2 regions of the Microbulbifer salipaludis genome follow, and region 2 is predicted to be linked to the other one. Evidence: predicted binding sites of a transcription regulator. Region 2 holds the regulator's gene; the other holds the start of a gene.
What was found. The regulator FNR, encoded in region 2, switches genes on or off when oxygen is low (the NO sensors DNR and NnrR bind a similar motif). The targets are predictions, from matches to a motif close to TTGATNNNNATCAA.
Positions count from the first base shown of each region.

Region 1: a site for FNR is predicted at 1,962-1,975, ahead of JF535_RS04080 (globin). Genes of this name have one in related genera too.

Region 1 is NZ_JAEKJR010000001.1:984,140-989,012, reverse strand. Features, by position in the region: gene JF535_RS04090 (CPXCG motif-containing cysteine-rich protein) at 1-33, shown strand, start outside; gene JF535_RS04085 (S8 family serine peptidase) at 306-1,874, shown strand; gene JF535_RS04080 (globin) at 2,059-2,457, shown strand; gene JF535_RS04075 (hypothetical protein) at 2,570-2,908, opposite strand; gene JF535_RS04070 (DUF350 domain-containing protein) at 3,358-3,588, shown strand; gene JF535_RS04065 (transglutaminase domain-containing protein) at 3,598-4,413, shown strand; gene JF535_RS04060 (S8 family serine peptidase) at 4,549-4,873, shown strand, end outside.
Region 2 is NZ_JAEKJR010000001.1:1,196,586-1,201,458, reverse strand. Features, by position in the region: gene glyA (serine hydroxymethyltransferase) at 1-1,167, opposite strand, end outside; gene JF535_RS05045 (hemerythrin domain-containing protein) at 1,560-2,117, shown strand; gene fnr (fumarate/nitrate reduction transcriptional regulator Fnr) at 2,150-2,875, opposite strand; gene hemN (oxygen-independent coproporphyrinogen III oxidase) at 2,947-4,398, opposite strand; gene JF535_RS05030 (OmpW/AlkL family protein) at 4,566-4,873, opposite strand, start outside.

The DNA.
Region 1 (4,873 bases), 210 kb from region 2:
CAGGTGCAGCTAAAGCACGAGAACGATGTGTAATCGCCCTGCATGCTGAGTCGCCACCAGACGAACGACCCCGCAACCCCCTCCAACAACTTGTCACCCATTTCCACCTAAAAAATCCTTTTTGCCAAGCACCGCCCAATACGCTGTACGGACCATTCACGAACCATTGGAGGTGCGCATAAAGCTGCTACATTTTAGCCACCGGCTGTACGCCAGTGCCAATTCCAACGGGCGCTAATTGGCGAGCAGCCAGTTTTCCAATCCAACAATAAGAAGTACCAGACCAAACTGGAGCTCCACAAAGAATGAAGAAAATAATTCCAACCCTGTTTGCCAGCGCGCTCGCGCTGTCCCTGGCCGGGAATGCCAGTGCCGCCGACGATCGCTATATCATCAAGTTCAAGGAAGGTAAGGGCCAGGCCGTCAAATCCATGATGGAGAAGAATGGCGGCCGCTCCGCCCTGGCACTGCAAAAGCGCAATGCCATGGCCGCGAACCTGCCGACCAAGGCCCTCAGTGCGCTGCGCAACAATCCGAATGTGGAATATGTTGAGCAGGATGTGAAACGCTTCCCGCTGGCGGAAACCGTTCCCTTTGGTATCCCCATGGTACAGGCTGACCAACTCAGCGATGCCATGGCCGGCAACCAGACCGTGTGCATCATCGACTCGGGCTATGCGCTCAATCACGAAGACCTTCCCAGCGGCAATGTGACCGGCAATTACGACACCGGCACCGGCGACTGGTTTACCGATGAAAATGGTCATGGCACCCATGTCGCCGGCACCATTGCCGCCATTGGCGGAAACGGCAAAGGCGTTGTGGGCGTAAACCCCAATGGCAACCTCAACCTGCATATCGTCAAAGTCTTTGGCGCTGACGGCTGGGCTTATTCTTCCTCATTGGTGGCCGCGGCGGACGAGTGTGCGGCAAACGGCGCCACAGTAATCAACATGAGCCTGGGCGGCACCTTCAAGTCCCGCACCGAAGAGCGGGCCTTCGCCGACCTGTATAACCAGAACGTACTGTCCATTGCTGCTGCCGGTAACGACGGCAACACCCGCCACTCCTATCCGGCATCTTACGACTCGGTCGTATCGGTAGCGGCGATTGATAGCAACAAGATGATCGCGGATTTCTCCCAGCAGACCGACCAGGTTGAATTGTCCGGACCCGGTGTCGACGTGCTGTCTTCCGTACCCGTGGGTATGGGCCTTTCTACCACCTTCAGTGTCAGCGGCAGCGCCATCGAAGCGGCCGGCATGGATGAGAGCCCCATGGGCAACGTCACCGGCAACCTGGTTGATTGCGGCCTGGGCGAGTCTGCCTGTGCGGGCGCCGCCGGCCAGATCTGTCTGATCTCCCGCGGCAACATCAGCTTTGCCGACAAAGTACTGGCGTGTGAGGCCGGTGGCGGCATCGGCGCGGTCATCTACAACAATGAGCCGGGCATGCTTTACGGCACCATGGGTGGCGTTGCCACCAGCATCCCGTCTGCGGGCATTTCCGATACCGATGGCGCAGCACTCCTGGGCCAACTGGGCAGCAGCGCCAATCTGGCCATCGAGCCCAGTGACTACGCCTACTTCAACGGCACCTCCATGGCGACCCCGCATGTTGCCGGCGTTAGCGCACTGGTCTGGAGTCACTTCCCCAGCTGTTCTGCCAGCCAGATCCGCTCGGCGCTCACCAGCACCGCGGAAGATCTCGGTGCGGCCGGCCGTGACAACGCCTACGGCCACGGACTGGTACAGGCCAAAGCGGCAGTGGATTACCTGACTGCGAACGGCTGTGGTGGCAGTGGTGGCGACGGCGGTGATGGCGGCAGTGGCGGTGGCGGCAAGCCCTGCAAAGGCAAAAACTGCACACAGTAATCGACATAATCACACCAGAGGGGCCTTCGGGCCCCTTTTTTATTGCTGGCTTCTCCGGCCTGGTTACTCGCCTCCGCCCCGTCGAAAATGATCTAGATCAATTTTGCCATGATGACCACCGCTAGAATCCGCGGCTGCCTGCGCCTGCGTGCGCAGAGATAACAATAGCCAGGGGGTAACGGCAATGGGAAATGCCGACAGTGATATCGTTTTTCAAAGCTATGGCCGCTGCTGTAACAACGATCGTTTTTTCATCGATTTTTACGACCGCTTTATGAGCAGCTCTGAAGTCATCCGCTCGCTGTTCAAGGATACCGATATGCCTGCGCAGCGCCATCTGCTGCGCAATGGCATTCTGCAACTGGTGCTGCATGCTCGCGGTATGCCGGATACCAAACTGCGCGCCCTCGGGTGCAGCCACTCCCGCAAAGGACATAACATCCGTCCGGAATGGTATGGCCTGTGGCTGGACGCATTGCTTGCCACCCTGCGCCAGTATGACCCCCAATTTGATGAAGCCACCGAACTCGCCTGGCGCCGCGCCATCGGCCCCGGTATTGAGCTGATCCGTGGAGCCTACTGATCGGCAGAGCATGCAAAATGGGCACGTAATCAGCACGCAATAAAAAAGGTCTGCCGGTTCCCCGGCAGACCTTTCTACTCTCACCTAATCTTCGAGAGTACTGCTGCAGATGTTACTGCTGCAGATCACGGATGCAGGCATTGTACTCATTGATGTACACCTGACTACCGCGGTTAGGCACCTCATTGGATTTATCCGCAGCGGCATTACGACAACCTTCGATCTGGTCACCGGTCAGACCGGTACCCGGCAGAGTCTGGCTGCGCTGATACATGTGCGACTGAGAAATACGGTCCTTGTGAGCCTGCACAGTGGGCTGAGGAACCTGATAGAACATGCCGGTTTCCTCATTGAACTGATAAAAGTTATCGCCGCTGTGCCAGTAGGTTTTACCCAAAATCTGCACTTCCGAAGCACCAGCCGGCAGCTGAGACATCGGTTGCTGTGCCATCGCGACACCAGAGAGCGAACAAAACAGAACTACAGGTAGTAAATAACGCATGGAGAACACCTCCTCTTTCAACGTGTCCGGAAGTCTACTCAGCGAAAATACCGTTCCCAACAAAAAACCGGCTAAAATCCGGGTTATCTGAAACTGCAGCGGCAACTTTGGTCAGCGGTTTTGCTTCGATCAACTTATCACTGCTGTTCTACCCTCAAAGTCTTTCGGTGTGCACTAGTTTCCTCCAGCGCGGCGCTTCCGGAGCACGGTTTTTCCTGGTGTAAAAATGCTTTTTTGCACACTTTTTTGTCTGCAGGCCCACCTCCAGCCAAGTTTGTACCGGGAAGACCCCCGACTGCACTGCGAAACCCAAGGTACACGGGCCGCAAACAGCGGGCAGAAATGCCGCGGCGGTTATGCTCTAATTGCGCAAAATTGACCGACATGGACCGAATCACGTGCAATCTGAATTCCTCACCGCGACCCTGTTCAATCTTGGGCTGAACCTGCTGTATACCTTGCTGGCGTTACTGATTGGCATGGTGGCGCTGCTGATCATCGACAAAAAACTGCTCAAGCACGTAGACATCGAAGGCGAACTGAAGAACGGCAATATCGCCGTGGCTATTTTTGCCTCAACGATCCTGATCTTCGTCGCATTGATTATTTCCTTCGGGCTAAAAGGCTAGGCGCTGACAGTGAGGTGGTTACTCGCCAGCGCCCTGCTGGCCATACTGCTGCTACTGCCGGAGGTTGTGCGACAGTGGCAACATTTGCCTGCGCAACACACCTTGCAGGAGCGCAAACTGGCATCCGTGCGCGGCGAGCCAGAGACACCCAGCATGCGCGACAACCAGCGGGGTACGGTGGTCGTACCCGGCACCAGTGCCCCACTCACGGAAGCTATGGTGCAGCAGGCGGTGGGAAAACGCTCCGAGCAGGAAAGCAGTTACATCTCCATCTGGAACTGGCAGGGCCTGGAATCGGTTACCGCCTCTGCGCGCGGGCTCGACAAGCTACATCATTTTGCCAACAGCTATCTGGTGGGCTTCCAGCCGTTTGAAACCAAAGCACTGTGGGTACCCCTGTACACTCTGGCAACCCGCAAGGAATACCAATACGATCACCTGCAGTACGCCGGGCTCGCGGATATCTGGCAGACCTCGCGCCAGGCCTATTACCAGAAACGCGGCGACTGTGAAGACCATGCCATCCTACTCGCCGACTGGCTGATCAACCTCGGCATTGATGCGCGCGTCGCCCTGGGCACGCACAAGGGACAGGGCCATGCCTGGGTGATCGCCATTGTCGACGACACCGAATACCTGCTGGAAGCCACCAGCAAGCGCCGCCAATCCACATGGCAGGCCATGCCTCTGGCGGCACTCGCGGAGGGCTACGAGGTCGAGTTCCAGTTCAACCGGGACTACTTCTGGGCCAAGACCACCTCCGCCCCCACCCGCCGCTACCGCGGCAAGCACTGGATTAAAAAGTCTCAGTTTATTCGCGGGTGATGTCCGGCATCCGCGCGCGATCTCGCAGTGCTGGCCAGGACGCACCCGCCTGCTAGGCTTAAATGAGTGGCGCCAGGATGGTGCTGTGAGCAGTCCGGCGCGTATTCCCGCGTCCAGCAGTACAAGGATGTAATCGTGGCCTTTTTTTCCGTTCGGCGCGCATCGGCGAGCCTGTATTTTGCCCTCGCCGCGCTCTTCTCGGTAACTTCCACCGCACAAGCATCTCCCGACATTTCCAGCGCGAGCTCTGCGCCCCATGCGCAGCAGCTTATTCTGCAATTCGCGCTGCCGCGCGCGGATCATCACGCCCCCGATATCGCGGCCAGCCTGTCCCAGCTTACCGGAGTGGAACTGCACTATCGGCGCAGCCTCGCCAATGGACAATTCGACGTACTGCGACTGCAACAGCGGCTCGCCCCTGCCAGCTTGCAGAGACTGGTCAGTGCCCTGAGCAACCAGC
Region 2 (4,873 bases):
CACATCGCAGATCCAGTGGGTGAGCTGGCGGGTCTCCTCCACACCGAAGCCGCGGGTGGTGATTGCCGGGGTGCCCACACGCAGGCCGCTGGTGATGAACGGAGAGCGCGGATCGTTGGGTACCGCGTTCTTGTTCACAGTGATGTTGGCGTTGCCCAGGGCTTCGTCCGCATCCTTACCGGTGTACTCCTTGCCGATCAGGTCCACCAGCATCAGGTGGTCGTCGGTACCGCCGGACACGATATTGATGCCGCGATCGAGGAAGGTCTCCGCCATGGCGCGGGCGTTTTCCACCACTTTCTTCTGGTAGGCCTTGTATTCCGGGGTCATGGCCTCCTTGAAGGATACCGCTTTGGCCGCGATCACGTGCATCAGCGGGCCGCCCTGACCGCCGGGGAATACGGCGCTGTTCAGTTTTTTCTCGATCTCTTCATTGGCCTTGGCAATGATGATACCGCCACGGGGACCGCGCAGGGTTTTGTGGGTGGTAGAGGTCACCACATCGGCGTGAGGGACCGGAGAGGGGTATTCACCCGCAGCCACCAGACCGGCCACATGCGCCATATCCACCAACAGGTAGGCGCCCACCTTGTCGGCGATGGTGCGGAACTTGGCCCAGTCCATGATACGGCTGTAGGCGGAGAAGCCGGCCACGATCATCTTCGGCTTGTGCTCCAAAGCCAGGCGCTCTACTTCGTCATAATCCACTTCGCCGGTTTCCGGGTTCAGACCGTACTGCACCGCGTTGTAGGTCTTACCGGAGAAGTTCACCTTGGCGCCGTGGGTCAGGTGGCCGCCGTGGGCCAGGCTCATGCCCAGCACGGTGTCACCGGGAGCACACAGGGCCTGGTACACCGCGGCATTGGCCTGGGAGCCGGAGTGAGGCTGGACGTTGGCGTAGTCGGCACCGAACAGCTTTTTGGCGCGCTCGATGGCCAGCACCTCCACCTTGTCGACGTGCTCGCAGCCACCGTAGTAGCGCTTGCCCGGGTAGCCCTCAGCGTACTTGTTGGTCATGCTGGAGCCCTGGGCTTCCATCACCATCGGGCTGGTGTAGTTTTCCGAGGCAATCAGCTCGATGTGCTCTTCCTGGCGGCGGTCTTCGTCCTGAATGGCGGACCAGACATCGGGATCGTAGGAGGCTAAGGTGACGGATTTATCAAACATGGTATTCCCTCGGATGATAAGGCGCGAATCGCGCAAGCATAATCTCGACAAGGGCAAATCCCGACCCAAATATGACCGGCCCGCCCCAGAAAGCGGCGCATTGTACACCAAGGGGAACCCGGCGGTGCAAAGGGTGCATGTGAAACTATTTCAAGCAGATAGACGACGCGCTTCAAGTTCCCGTCACGCGATTTCGACCGTTCGCTGAACCATCCCACCTCCGACCGAGCGGCTGAAGTTTCTCGGCAGGGACTCGGCGAATATCGTGCCGGCACAAACGGCGCCAGCAACCGGACCGCACTTGACCCAGATCAACCGGCGTTTTCTCGTTCCGTTAACAATGCCAAGACTGGCACCCGAGCTAAGACCGGATTAAGACATGGAGGAATAACATGCACAGCATCTACCGTCAGCTTTGCTGCGACCACAAACATATGCAGCGACTTCTCGAGGTGTTTGAGGGTTTGCTGGAGCAATTGACCAAACAGGAACGCGACCCCGCGACGCTGGGAATGATTCTGGAGGCGCTGGATTACTTTTCCGTGTACCCGGATCAGTGGCACCACCCGATCGAGGACCTGGTGTTTGAGCACTTGCTGGGCAAGCCCGTCGATGTGCGCGATGTGATCAACAAGACCCTCAAGGAACACCACGCGATTGCGGCCGCCACCCGCAAAATGAGCAAACTGTTTAACGCCGTGGCCAACGATGCCGCCGTGGAACGAGAGGCGCTGTTCGGCGCCGCACGGGAATATATCGATTTACAGCGCCGCCACCTGCAACGGGAAAACGAAATCCTGCTCCCGCTGGTCGCCGACCTGCTGACTATTGATGAGTGGAATGCCATCCAGGATCGCCTGCGCGAACAGCAGAGCGTGCACTTCAACGCCGGCGTGAAGCGACTGTACGATGCAATGTATGAGACGCTGGCGGAAGAAACAGCCGCATAGAAGACACTGCCGCATAAGCGGCGGTGTAGAGGTCAGTTTTCGTAACTGCAGTGGGTGCCGGCGAGTTCGCTCAGAGCGATGAAATCCAGAATGGTCACTGAGCGCCCCTGCACCTGGATCAGCCCCTGCTTCTGAAAGCGGGAAATGAGTCGGCTGACGGTTTCTGCAGTCAACCCCAGGTAATTGGCAATATCCATGCGCGGCATGGACAACACAAATTCGCTCGCGGAATAGCCACGGCGGGAGTACCGGCTGGAGATATTCACCAGCAGGGCCGCGAGCCGACTGTCCGCCGAGCGCTTGCCCAGTAACAGCAGGGCTTCGTTCTCCTGCTTCAGTTCTTCGGAAAAAATGCTGTAAATCTGCTTTTGTAGCGCCGGCACCTGCTGGGCAAGCGCCTCCAGCTGGGTGAAGGGCAATACGCACACACTGCTGTCTTCCAGTGCTTCCGCAAATCCGGGATGTGAACCGCCGCTATAAGCGTCCAGACCCAGCAACTCCCCGGGCAACGCAAAATGCGTGACCTGGGTATCGCCGTCCGCACCAATCACCGCCGACTTGAAACTGCCCGAACGAATCGCGTACAGGCTGGCAAAGGGGTCACCGGCACGAAACAGGGTTTCGCCGGCCCTGACCACCCGCTTCTTGCGCGTCACCTGCTCCAGGCGGGCGATGTCATCATCGCTCAGGCCAACGGGCAGGCACAGCCGGCGCACGGAGCAACTACCGCAACTGACCGCTGTCGAATTCTGTTTCATCGAAGTACCGTTTTCGCCGCACGGCGTACATATCTGGTTTGCTATTGCGGAATTGTATCGATTCCCGACGCCTAAAGCACCCGCGAGTAAAGGGCTGACTGCTCGGTGCCGTGCAGATAGGTATCAAAGGCCGCGGCGGCATTGCGGAGGAACCAGCGTCCGCGCTCGGTGACGAAAAGGTCACTCTCGGTCTGCCCCAGCAGTCCGTCGTCAAACATGGGCTGCAGGCGCGCCAGCTCCGGGGCAAAACCGTCGGCAAATGGCAGCCCCGTGCGCTGCTCAAGCACCCGCTTGTCGAGGCGCAGGTGGCACATCAACTCCATGATCAACCACTGGCGCAGGCGGTCATCCTCGCTCAGCTGCCAGCCGCGACAGATGGCCTCGCCGCGCGCGTTGATGGCGCCGGCGTACTCCTTGAGACTGTGGTGGTTCTGCCAGTATCCATCGCGGCTGTAGCTGATGGCCGAGGCCCCCAGACCGACCAGTGCATCCGCCGGCATCAGTGTATAGCCCTGGAAGTTGCGCGCGAGTCGCCCTTCTGTGGCAGCCGTCGCGAGCGCATCATCCGGGCGTGCAAAGTGATCCATCCCAAGGAAGACGTAGCCGGCGTCCGTAAGCCGGCGGCTGGCCGCGAGCTGCATGGCAATTTTTTCGGCCGGCGGGGGCATCAGGTCGCTGTCGATCAGACGCTGTGCCTTGAAGCGATGGGGCAGATGCGCGTAGTGGTACAGGGCGATGCGATCCGGCGCCAGGTCAAGCACGGCGTCGACCGTCTTTTCCAGGCTCGCCACATCCTGCCCCGGCAGGCCGTAGATCAGGTCGTAGGAAATAGAGCCAAACCCGCGCGCGCGTGCGCCTTCGGTCAGCGCCCGCACCTGCTCCACACTGCAGATGCGATTGATTGCCCGCTGAACGTCGGGATTAAAATCCTGGATACCGAGGCTCAGGCGATTGAAGCCCAGCTCCCGCAGGGTATCCAAAGTTTCGATTTCCAGAGTGCGCGGATCGGCCTCAATGCTGTACTCCACATCGTCGCCAATGCGCAGATCAAAAATTTCCCCCAGGCCTTCCATCAGGCGTCGCAGGTCGCCGTCGTTCAGGAAGGTCGGCGTGCCACCCCCCAGGTGCAGCTGTACCACCGGCGCCCGCGCGACCCGGTCGCGGTACCACTGGGCCTCTTTCAGTACATTGTCGAGATAACTGGAAGCCAGGCCGTATTGCCGGGTGATGATTTTGTTGCAGGCGCAGAAGTAACACAGTGAACGACAGAACGGGATGTGCACATACAGTGACAACGTTTCCACATCCTTGAGTGCATGCCAGGGCTTTGCCGAGCCATCGTCTCCCTGCATCGCGACGAAGCGGTCGGCGGTGGGATAAGAGGTATAGCGTGGGCAGGGCCCCGCATAGCGGGACAGCAGTTCCGTGGAAAGAGGCGCGCTGGAAAGGGGCCCAGTGGACTGGTCGCCCGCGCCACTTGGGGTACTGATGTCGGAAACTGGAAAGTCGCTTTGATCGACCATCGGAAGAGGCACCTCTTGTCCTTACTTGTGCGGGGAAGCCATTGCGCTTCGTACTGCCGCGTAAGGTACCGAGGGGCCCGCCCCCGACACTTGATTTAAGTCAATTGCCGGGGGCTTAGCCTGTCGCTCAACGGCATTACCGTGAGTCGCAAGCGTACTGGGGAAGGTTAGAAGCGGTAGCCAACACCTGCGCTGTAGACCAGCGGGTCCAGCTCAACAGTGGCGCTGACGGTGCCCACACCCGGCACCTTCACCGTGGCTTCGGTATCAATGTCCATCCACCACACCGACAGGTTCAGCAGCCAACGCTGATCCGCGCCAAACGCGACATCGACCCCGGCCTCGGCGGCAATGCCAGAAGAGTTCTTCAGGCTCACGGAAGCGTCGCCAGTTGCGCCGAGGGAGGCAAAAATATCATTGGCCTCACCACTGACCTTTTCCTCAAAGAAGACCGTGTAATTCAGGCCCAGCCCCA